3 regions of the Paenibacillus sp. FSL R7-0273 genome follow, and region 3 is predicted to be linked to each of the others. Evidence: riboswitches for the same ligand, from Rfam matches in the RefSeq annotation. Region 3 holds a riboswitch; each other region holds the start of a gene.

Region 1 (6,560 bases), 500 kb from region 3:
GCGATAAATGCGATGGGCAGCGGCAGCAGCCGCGTCATTATTAGCGCCGACGGAGAAGTGATTTACTCCATAGATATCAATATCGGCACGGGCGGAAATCAGCCGGAATCCTTCAGAGTGCCGCTTGAAGGCAAGCAGGAGCTCACGATTGCCGTTTTCAACGATGCCGCCGACTCCCGAACCAATGCGGTACTCTGGGATCTCACGCTTACGGAAGCCAACACCGGCCAAAAGCTGGCAGCACGAATTCATCGTTTTCTTGGCGGAGAATAGCGCGGCGGGCAAGGGCTTGAAGGTTAAGGCTTCGGCACACCCTTTACTGGAATAAAAAGCGCGGCCCCCGGAACCCCGGAAACCGCGCCACTATCGACTTTGTAAACATGCTGGTGAAGGGAATTGAACCCCCGGCCTACGCATTACGAGTGCGTTGCTCTACCCCTGAGCTACACCAGCCTGAAGCTTGGGATACCCGTCATAAACAAAAACATTATACAACTTTTGGTGAAAATCGCCAATACCCTTTTATACTGTCCCGGGGCTCTATTCTTCCTGCAGCTTGTTGACTACCGATTGCAGCTTGCTGCGGCTCGTGGATGGCTTGTCACGGCGGTCGTCGATCTTAAGTGAGGTGGACACGCGCTGTGCCCCGGCATTGAACGGAGACTCATGCAGCGCCTCTACAGCGGCCAAAATCCTGGATACCGGGCCCTCGATAATCGTCCCCATGGAGGTCAGCTCAAAGGTGATCCCCTCCACTGTCTGCAGCACACGCTGCATATCGGCCACATAGCTGCTGAGACTGGTGCTGCCTGTACCGATTGGAATGACTGTAACTTCGCCGATTGCCATCGTTCGATTCCTCCTGACATAAATTCCTTTAACCAACTTCATTGTAGCAACTTCACTGCTCCCCCACAAATTTTCGCCACAAAAAATTCATCATTTTCCTTCTATATAAGCCCTATAACGGCTATAAGCTCCCTCCTATAAATCTAGTGTCAGAATCACTAGATTTATGGATTCTTTGTGGCGGCTTTTCGGACAATTTATGAATCCTGTCTGCCTTATTTCCGGCTTAAGCTGTGGATTACCTGTGGACTAGTTGTGGATCAGCTGTGAGTAAGCAGGCTGAAGCCGCTCCCCGCGCGGCTTTGCAAAAAATGGTTTACAAACACAATATATTGGGGTATTTTTAATAACATCAACCAAATATAGTGGAAGCAGGTGCTTTACTCTTGTTAAGAGAGTAGAAGCTTAATAGGGAAGCGCGGTGCAAATCCGCAGCGGTCCCGCCACTGTAACCGGAATGCCGGACGGGAGAATGCTCCCTGTCAGGCACATCCACGGCATAGACCACTGGAGGGCGGACAAGCCCCCGGGAAGGAGCCGCCGGATGAACCGGGAGCCAGGAGACCTGCCTGTTTCCGGGCACCGTTATATACCCCTGCGAGGAACAGGAGAGGTGTCCGAATGCGGCCTGCAGCAGCAGAATCAGCCTTCCCGGATAACAGGGGCATCAGGCTGCCGATACCTGAGGACGATAGTCCCTATTGCCTTCAGGTATCGGCTCTGCATAAGACGAGAGGCGTAACGCCCTTTTCTTCACACCCAGACCACTGGCAAATATCCGCCTATACGGATATTTCGTACGCATCCGGGCATTTTCCGCCTCTAAGGCGGGAGGTGCCTTTTTACTGGGCGCAGACAGACAACATATTATGGATTAAATAGATTGACGGACAACCATACCGAGAGGAGAGAGTTACATATGACGCTGCTGGAGAAACGGCACAATAGCGGACAAGCTGCACAGGAGGTTCTTCTGAATGAATTAATACATTTAGGCCGGGATATTATTGACAGCGCCGATCTGGATCTGCTGCGTGAGAACGCCAACCTGAACGGAGAAAGCTTTTCCGGTAAAATGAGTAAATTCGGCAGTGAGTATTCCAAATGGTATGCCCGCAATTTCACCATGCCGCCGCAGCTCGTACAGGCAACGCTCGATAATGTGGTATATGTGCACGATCTGGACCAATACGCTATCGGAACAACCAACTGTATCTTCATTCCCTTCGAAAAGCTGCTCCGCGAAGGCTTCAATACCGGTAACGGCAGTGTCCGCCCGCCGAACTCGATTATGACGGCAATGTCGCTGGTGGCGATTATTTTCCAGTCCCAGCAGAATGCCCAGTATGGCGGCGTTTCGGCCAACAAGCTTGATTTTGACCTCGCCCCTTATGTGACCAAATCCTTCGCCAAGCTGTTCCGCAAAGGACTCAGCTACTTCGAGGAGGGTGAAGCCGGTGAAATTACCGGCGAAATCACTATGAGCCGCAGTGATCTGGCTGAGCAGTATCCGCGCTCCTTCCGTTTCGCCCAGAAAGAAACAGAGAGCGAAACCCTGCAGGCAGCAGAGAGCATGATTCACAACCTGAATACGATGTCCAGCCGTTCGGGCGGACAGATTCCTTTTACAAGCATTAACTATGGTACCTGCACAACTCCGGAAGGACAGCTGGTTATCAGCTCCCTGCTGACCGCAACGATGAACGGCCTTGGCAGCGGTGAGACGCCGGTGTTCCCGATTCAGATTTTCAAATGCAAGCAGGGTGTCAACCAGCAGCAGGGCGACCCGAACTATGAGCTGTTCCTGAAGGCGGCTGAATGCTCGGCGCGCAGACTGTATCCGAACTTTGCCAACCTGGATGCGCCGCTCAATCTGCAGTACTATGATCCGGCTGATCCGGATACGGAATTCGCAACAATGGGCTGCCGCACGCGGGTGCTCGGTGACCGTTTTGGACGCAATCACTGCTCCGGCAAGGGCAACCTGTCCTTTAACACACTGAACCTGGTCCGCCTCGGGCTTGCCCACGGCACTATTACAGGACGCCGGCTGGCGGCTGATGAAGAAGGCTTTTATGATGACCTTAACCACTATATGGATATTGCGCTGGAAGGCCTGCTGCACCGTTTCCGTATCCAGGCAGCCCAGAAGGCCAAGGCCTCTGACTTTATGATGCGTGAGGGCGTATGGGAAGGCGGCGAGGCGCTCGCTCCCGAGGATATCGTAGGCGATCTGCTCAAGCACGGCAGCCTCTCCCTCGGCTTCATCGGGATGGCAGAATGCATGAAGGCAATGTACGGCAAGCACCACGGCGAGGACATGGAGGTTCACGCCAAAGCGCTGGCCATCGTCCGCCACATGCGTGAATACTGCGACCGTAAGAGCGAAGAGCTGGATCTGAACATTACTCTGTTCGCTACACCGGCTGAAGGCCTGTCCGGCAAGTTCACCAAGGTGGACCGCAAGGTGCTGGGCTCGATCCCGGGCGTAACGGACCGTGAATATTATACGAACTCGTTCCACATCCCTGTATATCATGAGCTTGGCGCAGCCCAGAAGATCAGTCTGGAGGCCCCGTTCCATGAATACTGCAACGCCGGCGCAATCTCCTACGTGGAGCTGAACGGGAACGCGCGGAGCAACCCGGCGGCTTTTGTAAAAATCATTAAGTACGCGCTGGAGCAGCAGATCAGCTATTTCAGCATCAACCACCCGATTGACCGCTGCTCCGGCTGCGGCTATGAAGGGGTTATCGGCACGAACTGCCCTTCCTGTGACGCTCATGAGCATGACGTGCATATCCGCCGGCTGCGCCGGGTAACCGGATATCTGACCGGCGACTACCAGACCCGCTTCAATGCTGCCAAGCAGGCTGAAGTGAGAGACCGCATCAAGCATCTATGAATATCTGCGGCTACTATCCGGAGTCTATAAATGAAGGAGAGGGCATGCGGGCGGTTATTTTCTTGAGCGGCTGCCGCCACCGCTGCCCCGGCTGCTTCAATCCGAAGACCTGGAACTTCAATTTCGGCGAGCCGTTCACGCTGGAGCGCCAGCGCGAGATTATCGCCGAGATGGCAGCCAATCCGCTGCTGGATGGACTGACGCTGGCTGGCGGCGATCCTTTTTTCTCGGCGGATGAAGCCTGCGGCTTCCTCCGTGAGCTCCGTGCCGAGCTGCCGGACTTCCCGGTCTGGATTTATACCGGCTACACGTACGAAGAGCTGACCGCCGCTCCGGGCTCGCCGGAATGGAACCTGCTGGCTTTATGCCAGGTGGTAATTGACGGCCGGTTCGTCGAGGAGCTCAAGGACACCACGCTTCCTTACCGGGGCAGCAGCAACCAGCGGATTATCGATATACCGGCCAGTCTGGCCGGCAGCGAGGTTGTGCACTGGCAGCCGGCAGTGCTGTAAGCTGCGTAAGACGCTATGTAGATCAAGCCCTGCTTATAGTGAAAATGAGGCTACATTCTATTGTACAAAATGCACAAAAGCCCCGTAACCGCCGGATTTCCGGCAGTGAGGGGCTTTTGAATGTTACTCAGCTGTCTCCTGCCTGCTAAGAAGAAGGATTACTCTGCGGCTTTACGCGCAGCCTTCGCCGCGGTCTCCTCTGCCAGCTCCTCCAGCACGCTGTTCAGGCGCAGCTGGAGCTCATCAGCCAGCTCGACAACACCCTGGTCGTTGCGCACCGCCTGGGAATCAACGGCATATACGCCGCCCAGAATATGGCGGGCACCCAGAACAGACAGTACGGGCTTCAGCGAGTAGTCGATCGCCAGCAGATGCGCCAGGCTGCCGCCCATGAAGAGCGGAAGCACGATTTTACCGGCCAGCCCTTTCTGCGGGACAAGATCGAGGAAGGTTTTCAGCACACCCGTGTAGGAAGCCTTATATACCGGACTTACAACAATCACGGCATCAGCCTCGGCTACGAGCCCGTTCGCTTTTACAATCGCTTCACTCTCGAACTTGGTATGAATCAGGTCCTCTGCCGGAAGCTCGGCCACATTAATCCGTTCTACTTCAAAACCGCGCCCGCGCAGATCCGCCTCTGCATATTCGATAACCGCGTTAATCCGCGATACCAGGGATGGCGTTCCGTTGATTACAACTATTTTGGCCACATTTACACCTCTTCCGCTATTGTTAATAAGAGAGAATATGCCGCTCAGCGCGGTCTAAAATACTTTAAATTATAAATAATCCTATCAAAAAGGACGGAATATTGTCAAACCTCAAAATGCGCTTTTATAAGCCCGTTTTTCATCCCATTGCTTGCGCATGTCGGCTTGTTGGGATATAATGAGCGGCAAACCTATATTGCAATCCTGCCAATGACCGGCATCCAACCGTGAGGCGTCTGCGACCGGAGCATTTTCCTTGTTCCCTAAGTTCACCGGGTTTCGCCCGTTACCGCGAAGACCAAAGAGGACCGAACCTCCTGCAAGCCTGTAACTCCGCAAGTTCGGTCAACCTGGGTGGCACCGCGAGCTGACGCTCCTCGTCCCATGGATGAGGGCGTTTTTTGTATTTTTTTAAGACAAAAGGAGCGAATGCGGTATGTTAGACATGAACTGGATCAGGGAAAATCAAGAGCTTGTGAGAAATACGGCACTTTGGAAAAGAGCCGGGTTTCCGCTGGAGGAGCTGCTGGAATGGGACGACAAGCGGCGGGCGCTGCGCCGCGACACCGAGCAGCATCGTGCGGAGCGCAACAAGCTGACCAAGAAGGTTGAGCTGCTGCTGCGCCAGGGCAATCCTGCCGCCGGAGAGCAGGCCAAGGAGCAGGTGCGGGCACTCAATGCCTTGCTCGGCACGCTGGAGGCCGAGCTGGCAGAGGCCGAGCGCCGCTGCGGTGAACTGCAGCTGCTCGTCCCTAATCCCGTATCGGCGGACACGCCGATCGGTAAGGACGACAGCGAGAACGTTGAGCTCCGCCGCAACGGAACGCTGCCGCAGTTCGGCTTCGCCCCGCGCGATCATGTCGAGCTGGGCGAGCTGCACGGCATCCTCGATATCCCGCGCGGCGTCAAAGCCGGCGGCCCGCGCAGCTATGTGCTGAAGGGCGCGGGGCTCGATCTCCATCTCGCCGTGCAGCGGCTGGCACTGGATGTACTGGCACAGCGCGGCTTCACGGCGATGGATGTGCCGGTACTTGTCCGTCCGGAGGCGCTGGAGCGGACGGGGTTTTTCCCCGGCGGACGGGATCAGACCTACGAGCTGAACGGGGAAAACCGCTGGCTCGCCGGCACATCGGAGGTGTCGCTGGTCTCGCTGTACAGCGACGAGATTGTGGAGCTGGAAGAGCCGCTGCGGCTGGCCGGAATGTCGGCCTGCTTCCGCCGCGAGGTCGGCTCGGCCGGACGCGATGTGCGCGGCCTGTACCGGGTGCACCAGTTCTCGAAGATTGAGCAGGTTGTATTCTGCCGCAATAACCCGGAGGACTCGGAGCAGATGCTGCAGGAAATTCTAGCGAATGCCGAGCATATTCTGCAGCTGCTGGAGCTGCCTTACCGCGTAGTTGCCGTGTGCAGCGGCGACATGTCGCTGAAGACGCATAAGCAATATGATGTGGAGACCTGGATGCCCAGCCGGGATGCCTTCGGCGAAACCCACTCGGCCTCGAACCTGCATGACTTCCAGGCCCGGCGCTCGAACATCCGCTACCGTGACGAGCAGGGCCGGCTGCAGTATTGCCACACGCT
Region 2 (6,560 bases), 1.2 Mb from region 3:
TGCTGCTGATTGTGTTACGGGTCTTATTGTTACTCCGCCGGCTCCGCAGCTGCGCTGCCGTCTGTATAGAACAGCTCGATGACCAGGTCATCGTTGTAATTGCCGAAGCCTTTGCCGAACAGGGTAAGCCCGCCGATATGCTCGGCGTTCTCCTCGACGGAGAGCCGGAAGGTCCATTGCTTGTCACGGATCCCGACCTGGCCGAGTGTGACATCGGAGAGCTTAAGGCCGTCCATAAAGGTTCCCTTCGGCGTGACACGCAGCTGCTTGAGCAGCCCGTACTGGTTGGTCAGCGCCGGCCACCAGGCGGGAGTATACTTGCCGCGGCTGTCTCCGTAATCACCGGGACTTGTCCAGAAGCCGAGTACGGTGCCGTTCAGGGTAAAGGTGATGTCTGAAGGCCAGTTGTTATTGATCGACGGCGCCTCAGAGGCGATCTCCATCGTAATGATGAGCTCCTCCGGCTGCTGGCTGGATAAGAGGAAATTGGGGATTTTGTATTCGACGAAGCCCTTGCCGAACCAGAGAATACCGGCATTCATCCGCTCCATATCCCAGAAATACCGCGGATCGTCGAAGCTGCCGATCACCTGCGCAGTGGTTGCAAGCCCGCAGGTCGGTTCAATCTGGAAGTCTGAATAATGCCCGACGGGAATCTCCTTGCGGTGTGCTTTGCGCTGCTCAATGTCCGGTGCAGGAAAGAGGATTTCTGCCCGCTCGGCGGCCAGCGAGCAAATCTTCTGCAGCCCGCTTTTGCCGGGAGCCATATGGGTGCGGATCAGTCCGGCGGCCTCCAGCTTGCGGACGTGCATGGTCATGATGGCGCTGCTCAGATTAACGGCACCGGCCAGCTCTTTAACGTTCATCGGCTGAACGGCAAGCAGCCGGAGCATATGCAGCCGCACAGAGCTGGACAACGCCTCATAGACCGGCAGAGACTCTTCGGTAAGATCAAGTTTCATGGTAAACCTCCGATACATATTAACTAATTAATAATTATATTAGTTAAATGGAATTAATACAAGTTAAATCCGGCTTCACTTTTATCACAGACAAGTCCGGCTCAGGCTTAATATAATGTACACGACAAAATAGCCAGCGAACAAGGTGCCCTTGCTGCAGCAAGGGGTAACAGGGAATCGGGTGCAACTCCCGAGCGGTCCCGCCACTGTAAGAAAGAGCCGGGCTCCAGCATGTCACTCGGGTAAGGACCGGGGAAGACGGGGCAGGGCGTTTGTATTTCGAGCCAGGAGACCTACCTTGCGAGCGGACACCATGACTCTACGCGGATAGGAGCGGTGTACGAATAGGCTGTAGAAATGAAGGCACCAGCTGCCGCTGGGTTGAAGTCCTGCTATTGGCGCGGGAGGCCTCTTTTTTGCATGCCTGATGACGTACATATCACTCCCGACCCATGAGGGGCGGGAGTTTTTGGTTTGCAGCTGTACCAATCATGAAAACTTGGGAGGAAAAGAAATGAAGAAACGAGGAGCTTGGAGCTTTGCGGTCCTGGTTGCCGTATTTACCGTCTATTTTTTGCTGAATGAACCGGGGACGGCTGCGGCGATGCACATTATGGAGGGATTTTTGCCGGTCGGCTGGGCTGTTTTCTGGTGGGCGGCGTTTATCCCGTTCTTTATTCTGGGCATTATCAAATTGAAAAAAATGACCAAGGACAACCCGGAGCTGAAGCTGCTGCTCGGCTTGTCCGGAGCCTTTACCTTCGTGCTGTCAGCGCTCAAAATGCCTTCCGTTACCGGCAGCAGCTCCCATCCGACCGGAACCGGGCTCGGCGCCATTATGCTGGGACCGCTGCCGATGAGTGTGGTCGGCTCGGTGGTGCTGCTGTTCCAGGCGCTGCTGCTGGCGCACGGCGGGATAACGACGCTTGGGGCGAACGCTTTTTCAATGGCGGTGGCCGGACCGTTTGCCGGGTATGCGGTGTATAGGCTGATCATGAAATCCGGTAACCGTGAAAAGCTGGCTGTATTCTGTGCCGCAGCGGTCGCGGATCTGACGACCTATGCAGTGACTTCATTTCAGCTGGCTGTTGCTTTCCCGTCGGCGGATGGCGGGGTGCTGGGTTCACTGATGAAGTTCGGCGGGATTTTTGCTGTAACCCAGATTCCGCTTGCGGTAAGTGAAGGGCTGCTGACAGTGCTGCTGTGGAACTGGCTGAAGTCGTACAGTCCGAATGAGCTGTCGCTGTTAAAGCGGCAAGCCAAGGGGGGAAGCCTGTAATGAAAACCATGTGGAAAAACGGTCTGATGCTGCTCGCGGTCGTACTGCTGGTCGTGCTGCCGCTGCTGTTTGTAAACGGGGAGTTCGGCGGGGCCGATGATGCTGCGGAGGGTGTGATCAGCGAGATTGACCCCAGCTATGAGCCCTGGTTCAAGCCGCTGACCGAGCTGCCCGGTGAAACCGAAAGCATGCTGTTTGCGCTGCAGGCAGCAATCGGAGCCGGAGTGATCGGATATTCTATCGGGCTGCTGCGGGGCAGGCAGGATAAGCAGAAGCTGAATGATCAGAAGAATTGATGCCTTGTCCGGAAGTAACGCGCTGCGTGCACTTTCTCCAATGTGGAAAAGCTCCTTCGCTGCAGTGATGTTCATCCTGTCCTATACGCTGCATCCGGCGCTGCAGGGCATCATTGCCGCCTGGATGGTTGTATGGTGCACCGTATATGCCCGGATTCCGCTGCGTGCTTACGGGCTGCTGGCCGGTACGGCGCTGCTGTTCTACATTCTGGGCATGCCGGCGCTCCTGCTGGAGCTCGGTCATCCGGCAGCCGGAGCTGCGGCCGGGGTGTATCAGCTCCCGGCTCTGCCCCTTTATATTACGGCTGAAGGCCTGCAGCGCGCAGGGTACTTGCTGGTTAGAATTGCGGCTTGTATGAGCTGTTTTTTGTTCATTATTTTTACAATACCTTTTACTGAGCTGCTGCAGGTGCTCCGCAGGCTGCGGCTGCCGCAGATTGTACTGGAGCTGATGCTGATTATGTACCGGTTCCTGTTTATTCTCAGCGATACCGCCCATGGTATGCTGCTGGCCCGGAGACTGCGCGGCGGGAAAAGGAGCTTCAGGGATAAGCTGGGTGAGACGGCAGCCATGGCCGGAACGCTCTTTGCCGGTACCATGCACCGTTATTACGGGCTGGCGCAGGGGCTGATGACCCGCGGATATACGGGGGAGATTATGCTGCCGCCCTATCAGCCGCGGCCGGTACCGCGCAAATTCACTATCCGGGCGTATACCGGGATAGCGCTGCTGCTGCTTGCGCAGTGGTGGATAGTCAGCCACTAGAGGATATCCGGCCGGAGAAGGCACGGAATGAAGGAGATTACATTAACGATGGAATACAATCTGGCTTTTGACGGTGTCTTATTCTGTTATCCGGATACAGCTGAGCCGGCGCTACGGGGGCTGAGCTGTACAGTGCCGAAGGGCAGCCGGACAGCAGTGCTCGGCCGTAACGGCTCAGGCAAATCCACGCTGCTGCTGCATGCGGTCGGCGTTCTGCGCCCGCAGGAGGGCAGCATTACGGTTGCGGGAGGACGGCTGGCTTATAGCCGGAAGGAGCTGGCGGCGCTGCGCCGCAGGGCCGGCCTTGTGTTCCAGGACCCGGAGCAGCAGCTGATTCTGAGCACCCCGCAGGATGATATATCCTTCGGCCTGCGCGGCACCGGAATGGGCGAGGCAGAGATCCGGCAGCGCTGTAATGAGGTGCTCGGACTGCTGAATCTGGAGGAGATCAGAGACAAGCCCGTCCATCAGCTCAGTCTGGGACAGAAAAAGCGCACGGCGCTTGCAGGTGTGCTGGCAATGGAGCCGGAGCTGATCCTGCTGGATGAGCCGACATCCTACCTGGACCCGCAGTCTGAAGCGCAGCTGCTCTCGGGTCTGGAGAGGATACATGCAGCCGGGGCAACCGTTGTGATGGCGACGCATGATATGAACCTGGCATACAGCTGGGCGGACTGGGTCATTGTGCTGGACCGGGGCAGCTGCCGGGCGGCAGGGACGCCGGAGGAGATTTTTGCCGGCGGGGATGTTCTGCGGGACGCCGGCCTGGGGCTGCCGCTGCTGGCAGAGCTGTGGTACAGCCTGCCCGGACAGCTGACAGCAAGACAGCCGGCCCCAAGGAATGCCGGGGATTTCAAGGCTGCACTGGCCCGGCTGCTTGGCAGCTGAACGGAGCGGCATTACGAATAATTTTAGAACGGAGAGATAGGAATGGAGAAACAAGGGAAGCTGCTGATTATCGGCTTTGGGCCTGGTGCTCTGGAGCAGATTACCGGGCGTGCGCTGGCTGCAATTGAGGAGAGCGAGGCGGTTATCGGCTACAACACCTATGTAGAGCTGATCAAGCCGCTGCTGACGCATCAGGAGATTGTCGGCACCGGGATGACCGAGGAGGTCAGCCGTGCCCAGGAGGCGGTGCGCCGGGCCGAAGCGGGGCAGACCATCGCTGTGATCTCCAGCGGAGATGCCGGTGTGTACGGGATGGCCGGTCTGGTCTATGAGGTATTGATGGAGCACGGCTGGAACCGTGAAAGCGGTGTGGCAGTTGAGGTGATTCCCGGAATCTCGGCGATCCAGTCCTGTGCCTCACTGCTGGGGGCGCCGGTGATGCACGACTCCTGCACCATCAGCCTGAGCGATCATCTGACGCCCTGGGACAGCATCGCGGCACGGGTGGAAGCAGCGGCAGCGGCGGATTTCGTTATCGCCTTCTACAATCCGCGCAGCGGCCGGCGGACGCAGCAGATTGAGGAAGCACGCAGCATTCTGCTGCGCTACCGTGAGCCCTCTACACCGGTGGGCATCGTCAAGAACGCTTACCGGGACCGCCAGAAGATCATTGTAACAACGCTGGAGGAAATGCCTATGGAGGAAATCGGTATGCTCTCCACGGTTATTGTCGGCAACTCGGCCACTACGGTCTATGACGGACTGATGGTCACGCCGCGCGGCTATGAACGAAAGTACGATCTTGGCGCACAGACACAGGCGCTGAAGCCGCATGAGCGGCTGCGTCCGGCAGCTGAGCCCTGGTCGCTCGCGGCAGGCCGCAGAACCGGCGGGGTCGGCAGCATCAGTAAAAAAACAATTCTGCTCGTAGGCCACGGCAGCCGGGTTGAAGCCGGTAATGAGGAATTACGCGGTTTTACTGCCCGTCTTGCGGCCCGCAGGCCCGGGCTGAATATCGAAACCTGCTTTATTGAGCTGTCGGCCCCTTCAATAGCTGAAGGGATTGAACGCTGTGTAGCAGGTGGAGCTGCGGAGATTTATGTAGTGCCGATTATTCTGTTCGCTGCCGGACATTCCAAGCTTGATATCCCGATGGCGATCGACCGGGCCAAAATGAAATATCCTGAGGTGCAGTTTGCATACGGCCGTCCGGTCGGGGTACAGGAGAGGGCGGCGGATATTGTGCTGGACCGGATTAATGAGGCAGTCCCGGCAGGCCCGGAGAATACGCTCCGGAGCGCTCCGGTCCCGGCTGAGGATACTGTCGTACTAATGATGGGCCGCGGGGGAAGTGATCCTGACGCCAACAGTGATTTCTATAAGCTGTCCAGGCTGCTGTGGGAACGGACGGCATATAAAAGTGTGGAAAGCTGCTTCATCGCCATCACTAAGCCTTCGCTGGATGAAGGACTGGAGCGTTGTCTGGCGCTTGGGGCACGTAAAATCATTGTGCAGCCGTACCTGCTGTTCACCGGCGTACTGATGCAGCAGTTTACCGAGCGGGTCACTGCCTTTGCCGCAGCTCACCCGGGAATTGAGGTGGAGCTGGGCAGCTATATCGGCAATCATCCGCTGCTGGAAGACATGCTGACAGACCGGATGGATGAAGTGCTGAACGGCCAAAGCTTTGCCAATTGTGATAACTGCAGATACCGTGATGAAGCCGCTGAGCACCATCATCATCACCATCATCACGGTCACGGTGAAGCCGGGCATGACCACCATCACCATGGAGAAGGCGGGCATAGCCATCACGGGCATTCACACGGTCATCACCACGGCCATCATCATGATCATGAGTCCGCTGCACAGATCACGGACAATCTGGAGCACGCTGGAACCGCAGCGGCAGAGACAGCTGCGGCAGGCAGCCCGAAGGAGCTGTAGCTGCGGTGATTCTAATGCTGTGCGGGACGGGCGATGCGCGGGAGCTGGCGGTGTCGCTGAAGAGCCGCGGCCTTCCGCTGACGGCTTCGGTGGTGACGGAGAGCGCAGCGGAGCGGCTTAGGGAAGCCGGGATCAGCACGAGAACCGGGCGGCTGGACCGGGAGGGAATGAGCTTGCTTTTGCAGGGGGAGGGTTATCATGCCGTAGTGGATGCCAGTCATCCCTTTGCGCTTGAAGCCCATGCCAATGCAATGCAGGCTGCGGCAGCGCTTGGCCTGCCGTACTTCCGCTACGAGCGTCCGGGACTTGAATTTGCCTCTCATCCGCGGCTTGTGATTGTGCATTCCTATGAGGAGGCGGCAAGTGCGGCGAAGGAGATTAAGGGCTCTGTTATGCTGACTACCGGAGGCAAAACGCTGGAG
Region 3 (6,560 bases):
CTGGCGGTATATAACGAGCTGGCGGTCTTTTATGAGATTGAGCAGGGGGAGGAGCAGGCGTACACGGACAATAAAACCGCTGTGCTCAGCGGTCTGTTGTCCTACCTGAAGCCCCAGGGAGCATTGGAGTCGCGGGTGCGGCTGAATGATCTGTTCCTGGAGCGCTTCGACCGTGAGTATGATGCTATCCGGCAGCGCGGGATTCCCCAGCCTGAAGTGCTTGAACAGTTCAAGGAGTATTTTGTGCTGGAGGGTCATAACTATCGCGGCAAAATCGTCGACTTTTTCATCAACGGCATGCTGAACTGTCCGGCTGCAGGGCGTGAGGATGTACTGGCTGCGGCTTATGGCATAATCGAGAGCAATGACGGGCTGAGTGCAGCATTTTTCAAAAAAGTACTGGGCCAGCCTGTATTCCGCAGACAGCTGCTGGAGCCTTATATGGAATCCCGGCTGGCTGCTGCGGCTGACTCCAGGGATGTGCTGCGCTTTGTGTTCCATTGGGGGCGCTTTTTGCCGGAGGTGCTGCAGCAGGACTTTGCCCGGGACATGATTAAGGAGTATCTGCTTGAGAAGCTGGCCGGGGACAGGAATCCCGTGGCTGCCGTGGCAGCTGCCCATGATTTTGTAGAAAAGGCGGAAAAAGAGCGGCGCAGAGGCAGCGGCCTCTATCCGGAGGCAATGTCGCTGCTGCTGGAGCTGGCGGAGGCAGCTGACCGTTTCCTGCTGAGCCGTGTAGATTTGGACAGGCTGACGCTGGAGCAGCTGCTGGATATTTCATTCCTGCGCTACCGTGACTCCGAGGACTGGCAGCCGCCGCTGGATTCCATCAGCAGACGCAAGGCCAACGCCCTTCGGGCTGCCTACCGCTGGTTTGGCGAGGAGAAGCCGGATGAGGGGATTTTTGCCGGACTTGCCCCGCGTGAGCTGGACGATGTTCAGCTGCTCGGACGGCGCTGGCTGAAGGAGACGGGCAGTGCTGAGCCTTTTGAGCGCCTGCCGCTGGCTTTCTATCATATCAGTGAGCGCGAGGACGGGCCGCTGGATTATGATGCGCTGCTGGAGCTGGTCGTACGTAAGGCGGGTGGAGATAAAGAGACGGTGTACCGTTTCTTTGACTGGTCGCAGGGCAGCTGGCTGTTCACAGTCTCGAATAAAAAGCTGTGGCCGGGATATAAACGGGCCATTCTGAAGTATTTCATGAACAAAGACCGTGAAGCCTTCAAAAGCCGGGATTTCCGCAAAAGCTATGCAGCCGCCGCAGGACCGGCGCTGCAGAATGTATATAATGAAGCCCGCGGCAAGCTGGCTTCACCGCTGGCGCGGTGGGTCAGCCGCAGCCGATTTCAGCTCCTGATCAGCGGCTCCATTCTGGGGCTCGTGATCATCGTGGTAATGATTGCGGTCAGTCTGCTGCGGCCGGACCCGGCACAGCCGGAGATTGGCGCAGGGGACGGCGCGGTTACGGTAGCGCTAGGCAGCGGCGGCGCGGCCGGCACCCGGCTGGTGTTCTCTTTTGAGGGTGCTGCCGAGTGCTCAGCCTTTAAGCCCGAGGAGATTGGGCTCATGTCCGGGGACAAGGTTACGGACACCTATGAGGTTGTTGCGACGACGGCGAGCTGCCTGGTAGCTTCGCCGGAACCGGGAGACGGTGACGATGCCGGGAACGCGGACGGCGGAACGGACGGAGGCGCGGCCGGGAATGTGGGCGGCGGAACGTCCAGCGATGCAGCCGGGAATGCAGGCGGTGGAACGTCCGATGATGCAGCCGGGAATGCAGGCGGCGGAACGTCCGATGATGCGGCTGGTAATGCAGGCGGCGGAATGTCCGGTGATGCAGCCGGGAATGCAGTCGGCGGAACGTCCGATGATGCAGCCGGGAACGCGGGCGGCGGAACGACCGGAGATGCGGCTGGGAATGCGGGCGGCGGGACGTCCGATGATGCAGCCGGGAATGCAGGTGGCGGAACGTCCGATGATGCAGCCGGGAATGCAGGTGGCGGAACGACCGGAGGTGCGGCTGGTAATGCAGGCGGCAGTGCTGGGGCAGGGGACGGAGATCAGTCCGTCTCCTCCCCGCCGTCAGCCGGCAAGCCGGACGCTGCGCAGTACCAGGTCATCGTTGACCTGGAGCAGAGCGCAACACTTGCTGCCGGCAGCATGATTACCGCCGGTGAGTACAAGCTGATTATACAGTCTGATCCGGAGGCTGGAGCATCCTTTGCTCCAGCGGTGCAGCCTGCCGCTACAGCCGGAGCAACACCTGATGCTTCGGCAGGTGCCGGCGGTACTGGCAATAATGCCGGCGGCAACAATGTGACTGGTGGAGCTAACGCAGACGCAGCTGGCTCAAACGGTGCAGATGCAGATAGCAATGCCGGAACGGAGTAACGCCTATTAGTCCCAGACTAACTAATGAAACAAACGAACAAGATCCTGAACAGTACAAGTGGCCGGATGACGGCGCGGGTACGTTCAGGATTTTTTTCTGCAGCTGGCTGGACAGGTGCTTTACCGACTCTTTAGCGGCTACCAATTTACAATTAAGTGGATTTTAGACACCTAATCTCTGCTAAAACATGCGATGAATAGAATTAAGTGGATTTTCGTCACCTAATCCAGGCGATTATCGGAAATGTGCGTATAACCAGCGAATTAAGTATCTATTTTCCACCTAATTACACTTAAATAGAGATTTTGGCGGAATTAGGTTACCTTTTTCAAACTAAATTCCAATGTGTCTGTTCGGAGTGAAGAGTTGTTGTAGGATGCGGGAGATGGATTTGTTTGCGCGGCAGGTTGTTTGAATAATGAGCGTGTGGTGGATGAGTGGTTGAGCAGGAGTAGGGTGATGGAAGAGATGGATTGGTTTGCGCGGCAGGTTGTTTGAGTAATGTGCGTGTGGCGGATGGGTGGTTGAGCAGGAGTAGGGTGATGGGAAAGATGGATTGGTTTGCGCGGCAGGTTGTTTGAGTAATGTGCGTGTGGCGGATGGGTGGTTGAGCAGGAGTAGGCTGATCGGAGAGATGGATTGGTTTGTACGGCAAATTGTTTGAGTAATGTGCGTGTGGCGGATGGGTGGCTGAGCAGGAGTAGGTTGATGGGAGAGATGGATTGGTTTGCGCGGCAGGGGTTGAGTAATGTGCGTGTGGCGGATGGGTGGCTGAGCAGGAGTAGGGTGATGGGAGAGATGGTTTGGTTTGCGCGGCAGGGGGTTGAGTAATTAGTATGTGCTTGGAGACCTGAGTCGGAGTGGCATAGTCTGCACGGGCAAGAGTTTCTTACGCACGCGTATGTCAGACAGGAGAGAATCTGCTTCCTTACGCCGTTTCTCCTACCGCACAGTTGACATAGGATGGAATGAGATTGTAACAGCTTTTCTATAGACATAGAGGGAAATACTAGCTATGATTATGAATATTAAAATTTAATAAGCTATTGAAAAGGGTGCGCGTTCTTTTGTTTCATAGAACCGCTTAATAGGGAAGGCCGGTGCAAATCCGGTGCGGTCCCGCCACTGTAAATGCAGAGCGACTCCTGCTGTTGCGCCACTGTCCGGCTGTTATGAGGGCGGGAAGGCAAGGGGGGAAGCGATGAGGCATAAGCCAGGAGACCTGCCTTTTTCACAGACGTTTCACTTCTTCGTGGGGTAAGAATGCGGAACATATGCAGATGAACTGCGGCTCCGGGCATTGGTGTGCCTTGCAGTAGGTACACTCGCTTGCATGCGCTTGTAATCAGCAAGCTTAGCTCGCAGCTGTCCAGCCGTTAATTTGTATTCTTCCCGGCCGCCCTTAATAAGGGCGGTTTTTATGTTGGGTTAAGGTTTTCAGGCTGTGTGTTTCCGCCAATCATTCTATTAACAGAAAAGAGGGTAACGATGAAAAAGAAATTCTCTGCCAGGTTCCTGAGACTCAGCCTGGCTTTATTGCTGGTCATCTCGATTATCGGGGGGGCTGTTGTCCCTTCCGGCCAAAGCTATGCCGCAGCGGATGCTTCGGCGGTTCAAGGAGCGGCAAGTGTAACGGATGCTGTGTATGCAGCGGAGGATTCCTCCTCAGAACTGCTGAGTACGCTGGCGGCAGCGACGGCAAATCAGCAGGTTACTGTAAAAGAAGCGACATACAAAACTGCCGAGTATATTCTTGGCAGCGGTGAAGCATTATCGGAATGGCAGGCCATTGGACTGGCCCAGGCCGGCTATGATGTGCCTGACAGCTATGTACAGAAGCTTGAGCAGCGGGTTAATGATGTCAACGGCAGCTTTGCCAACGTGACGGATTATGCGCGGATTGCACTTGCCGTGAAGGCTGTAGGTGCGGATCCGGAGAGCTTTGCCGGCAACGGCTCCTCCGCCGGCTATAATCTGATCGAGAAAATTTATAACAGCGATCGCATCAGCGGACAGACGCTGAACGCCCCGGTATATGCGCTGCTTGCGCTGGATTCCGGAAATTATACTATTCCGGGCGATGCCAAATGGAGCAAGAGTGCGCTGTTAAGCGAGATTCTGGCCAAGCAGAATGCCGATGGCGGCTTCGCCCTATCCTTAGGTGCAAGCATCCCGGATATGACCGCTATGGCTTTAACGGCACTTGCTGCCCACCAGAATGACCCGGCAGTAGCGACTGCCGGACAGAAGGCGGTAGCCTGGTTATCCGCTGCACAGGACAGTAAAGGCGGATACGGCGACAACAGTGAATATGCCGCACAGTCTATCATTGGACTGACTTCCTACGGTATAGATCCGGCAGGCGCTGAGTTTACTAAAGCAGAAGGCGATCTGATCTCAGGACTGCTGAGCTTCTTCAGAGCCGGAGGCGGCTTTGCCCATGAATCGGCGGGCGCCGCCAATGCGTTTGCCACAGAACAAGGGCTGCAGGCGCTGGCTGCCTACAATCTGTTCAGCGGCGGCAATAACGGCAAGCTGTATGATTTTACTAAACCGGCAACGCAGAATCCGCTGGTCTATGTACCGCTTGTAATCGAAGGGCCGCAGGGAACACTGGGGCAAGGCAATGCTTATGCAGGCAATGCCCTTGAAGCGCTGGAGAAGGTGGCAGCCCAGAACGGACTGGCACTTAAGAACCCTTCAGGAAATTATGTTACGGCAATCGGCAATGTGGCTGCGGGCATGTTCGGAGGCTGGGATGGCTGGAGCTATGCTGTAGTCAGAGGGGGACAGTGGCTGTACCCGGATGTAGGCATGAAGGCTTTCAGTCTCAAGAGCTCAGACCGGGTTGTCGTTTATTATGGGGGTGCTAAAACCCAGCTTGTTGAATCAGTGATTTTGTCCAAAGCTCAGCCTGCAGAAGATGAGGCTTTTGACGTTACTGTTTCACAGATTACATGGATCTGGGATAGTGCTGCCTCTACTTCAAATCCGGTGACTTCAAAAGCTGCCGGGGTCGAGGTCACAATCGGCGGCCAAAAGGCGGTTACGGATCAGAACGGGGTAGCGGTCTTTAAAGAAGGACTGGCAGAAGGGAACTATACACTGACCGTTACCGGCTATGCTGAAGGTCAGGCTCCGGCGATTGTTAAATACACACAGGGTGTAACCGTAGTTTCAGGCAATGTATCTGCTCATATGACGGTCGAAGGGCCGGAAGGCCCAGTAGCAGAAGGGACGGTAAAAGCCGCTAATGTGCTGGCAGCATTGAAGAAGCTTACAGCAAATCAGGACATACCGCTCAAGCTTACGGATTCTGCTTATGGTCCTTATGTATCCGGCATAGACGGAATAGAGAGCGGGACCTATGGCGGCTACTGGAATTTTGCAGTCAAACGCAGTGGGGTGTGGATTTACCCGGCTGTAGGCATGGGAGCCTATGAGCTCCAGCAGTCTGACCAGGTTCTCATTTACTTTGCAGGAGCAGATACACAAATAATAAATACGGTAACTGTAACTCCGGAACAGCCAAAGCCGGATGAGGCCTTTACGGTTAAAGTGAAGCAGGCTAAATGGGATTGGGACAGCAATAGTCCGGCAGAATCACCTGCTGCTGGTGTACAAGTAACAGCGGGCGGCATAACTGTAACAACGGACAGCAGCGGCACGGCTGCTTTTGAGCAGGGTCTGCCTGCCAAAATTCATACGCTGACAGTAACCGGCTACGTCAAGGGGGCTGTCCCAAAGGTTGCCCGCTACGCAGAGTCCCTGAAGGTAGCACCGGGAAATGTTACAGCCAGCCTGGCGATTGAAGGGCCGCAGGGGGTTCTAGCCGAAGGTACGCTGGATGCGTTCAACGCTTATGATGCGCTGCAGCAGCTGACGGCTTCCCGCAGCATTGCGCTGCAGGCCACCGATTCCCAGTACGGCATTTTCGTTCAGGGAATCGGCGGGATTGAAGGCGGAGTTTACCACAAAGACGGATATTGGAGCTTTGCCGTATCCCGCGGCGGTAAATGGATCTATCCTGAAACCGGAATGAACGATTTTGTACTACAGGCGTCAGACAAGGTGCTGATCTATTACGGCGGCAGCAGTACACAGCTTGTTGATTCAGTGGCGGTTACGCCTGCACAGCCTAAGCAGGGTGAAGCGTTCACGGTCAAGG

The links. Region 3 has a riboswitch for cobalamin ahead of R70723_RS31870 (S-layer homology domain-containing protein). Riboswitches for the same ligand answer to the same signal wherever they lie in the genome.
Region 1: another riboswitch for cobalamin. It lies ahead of R70723_RS02030 (anaerobic ribonucleoside triphosphate reductase); the one in region 3 lies ahead of R70723_RS31870 (S-layer homology domain-containing protein).
Region 2: another riboswitch for cobalamin. It lies ahead of R70723_RS09020 (energy-coupling factor ABC transporter permease); the one in region 3 lies ahead of R70723_RS31870 (S-layer homology domain-containing protein).

Annotation. Positions count from the first base shown of each region.
Region 1 is NZ_CP009283.1:464,001-470,560, reverse strand. Features, by position in the region: gene R70723_RS31810 (VanZ family protein) at 1-273, shown strand, start outside; tRNA gene R70723_RS02045 (tRNA-Thr) at 382-453, opposite strand; gene R70723_RS02040 (MTH1187 family thiamine-binding protein) at 541-849, opposite strand; cobalamin riboswitch at 1,206-1,436, shown strand; gene R70723_RS02030 (anaerobic ribonucleoside triphosphate reductase) at 1,769-3,754, shown strand; gene nrdG (anaerobic ribonucleoside-triphosphate reductase activating protein) at 3,751-4,266, shown strand; gene ssuE (NADPH-dependent FMN reductase) at 4,425-4,979, opposite strand; gene serS (serine--tRNA ligase) at 5,416-6,560, shown strand, end outside.
Region 2 is NZ_CP009283.1:2,118,270-2,124,829, forward strand. Features, by position in the region: gene R70723_RS09015 (ArsR/SmtB family transcription factor) at 30-962, opposite strand; cobalamin riboswitch at 1,089-1,277, shown strand; gene R70723_RS09020 (energy-coupling factor ABC transporter permease) at 1,477-2,241, shown strand; gene R70723_RS09025 (energy-coupling factor ABC transporter substrate-binding protein) at 2,241-2,537, shown strand; gene cbiQ (cobalt ECF transporter T component CbiQ) at 2,521-3,303, shown strand; gene R70723_RS09035 (energy-coupling factor ABC transporter ATP-binding protein) at 3,331-4,191, shown strand; gene cobJ (precorrin-3B C(17)-methyltransferase) at 4,234-6,138, shown strand; gene cobK (precorrin-6A reductase) at 6,144-6,560, shown strand, end outside.
Region 3 is NZ_CP009283.1:962,955-969,514, forward strand. Features, by position in the region: gene R70723_RS04175 (GAP1-N2 domain-containing protein) at 1-2,391, shown strand, start outside; cobalamin riboswitch at 3,429-3,636, shown strand; gene R70723_RS31870 (S-layer homology domain-containing protein) at 3,881-6,560, shown strand, end outside.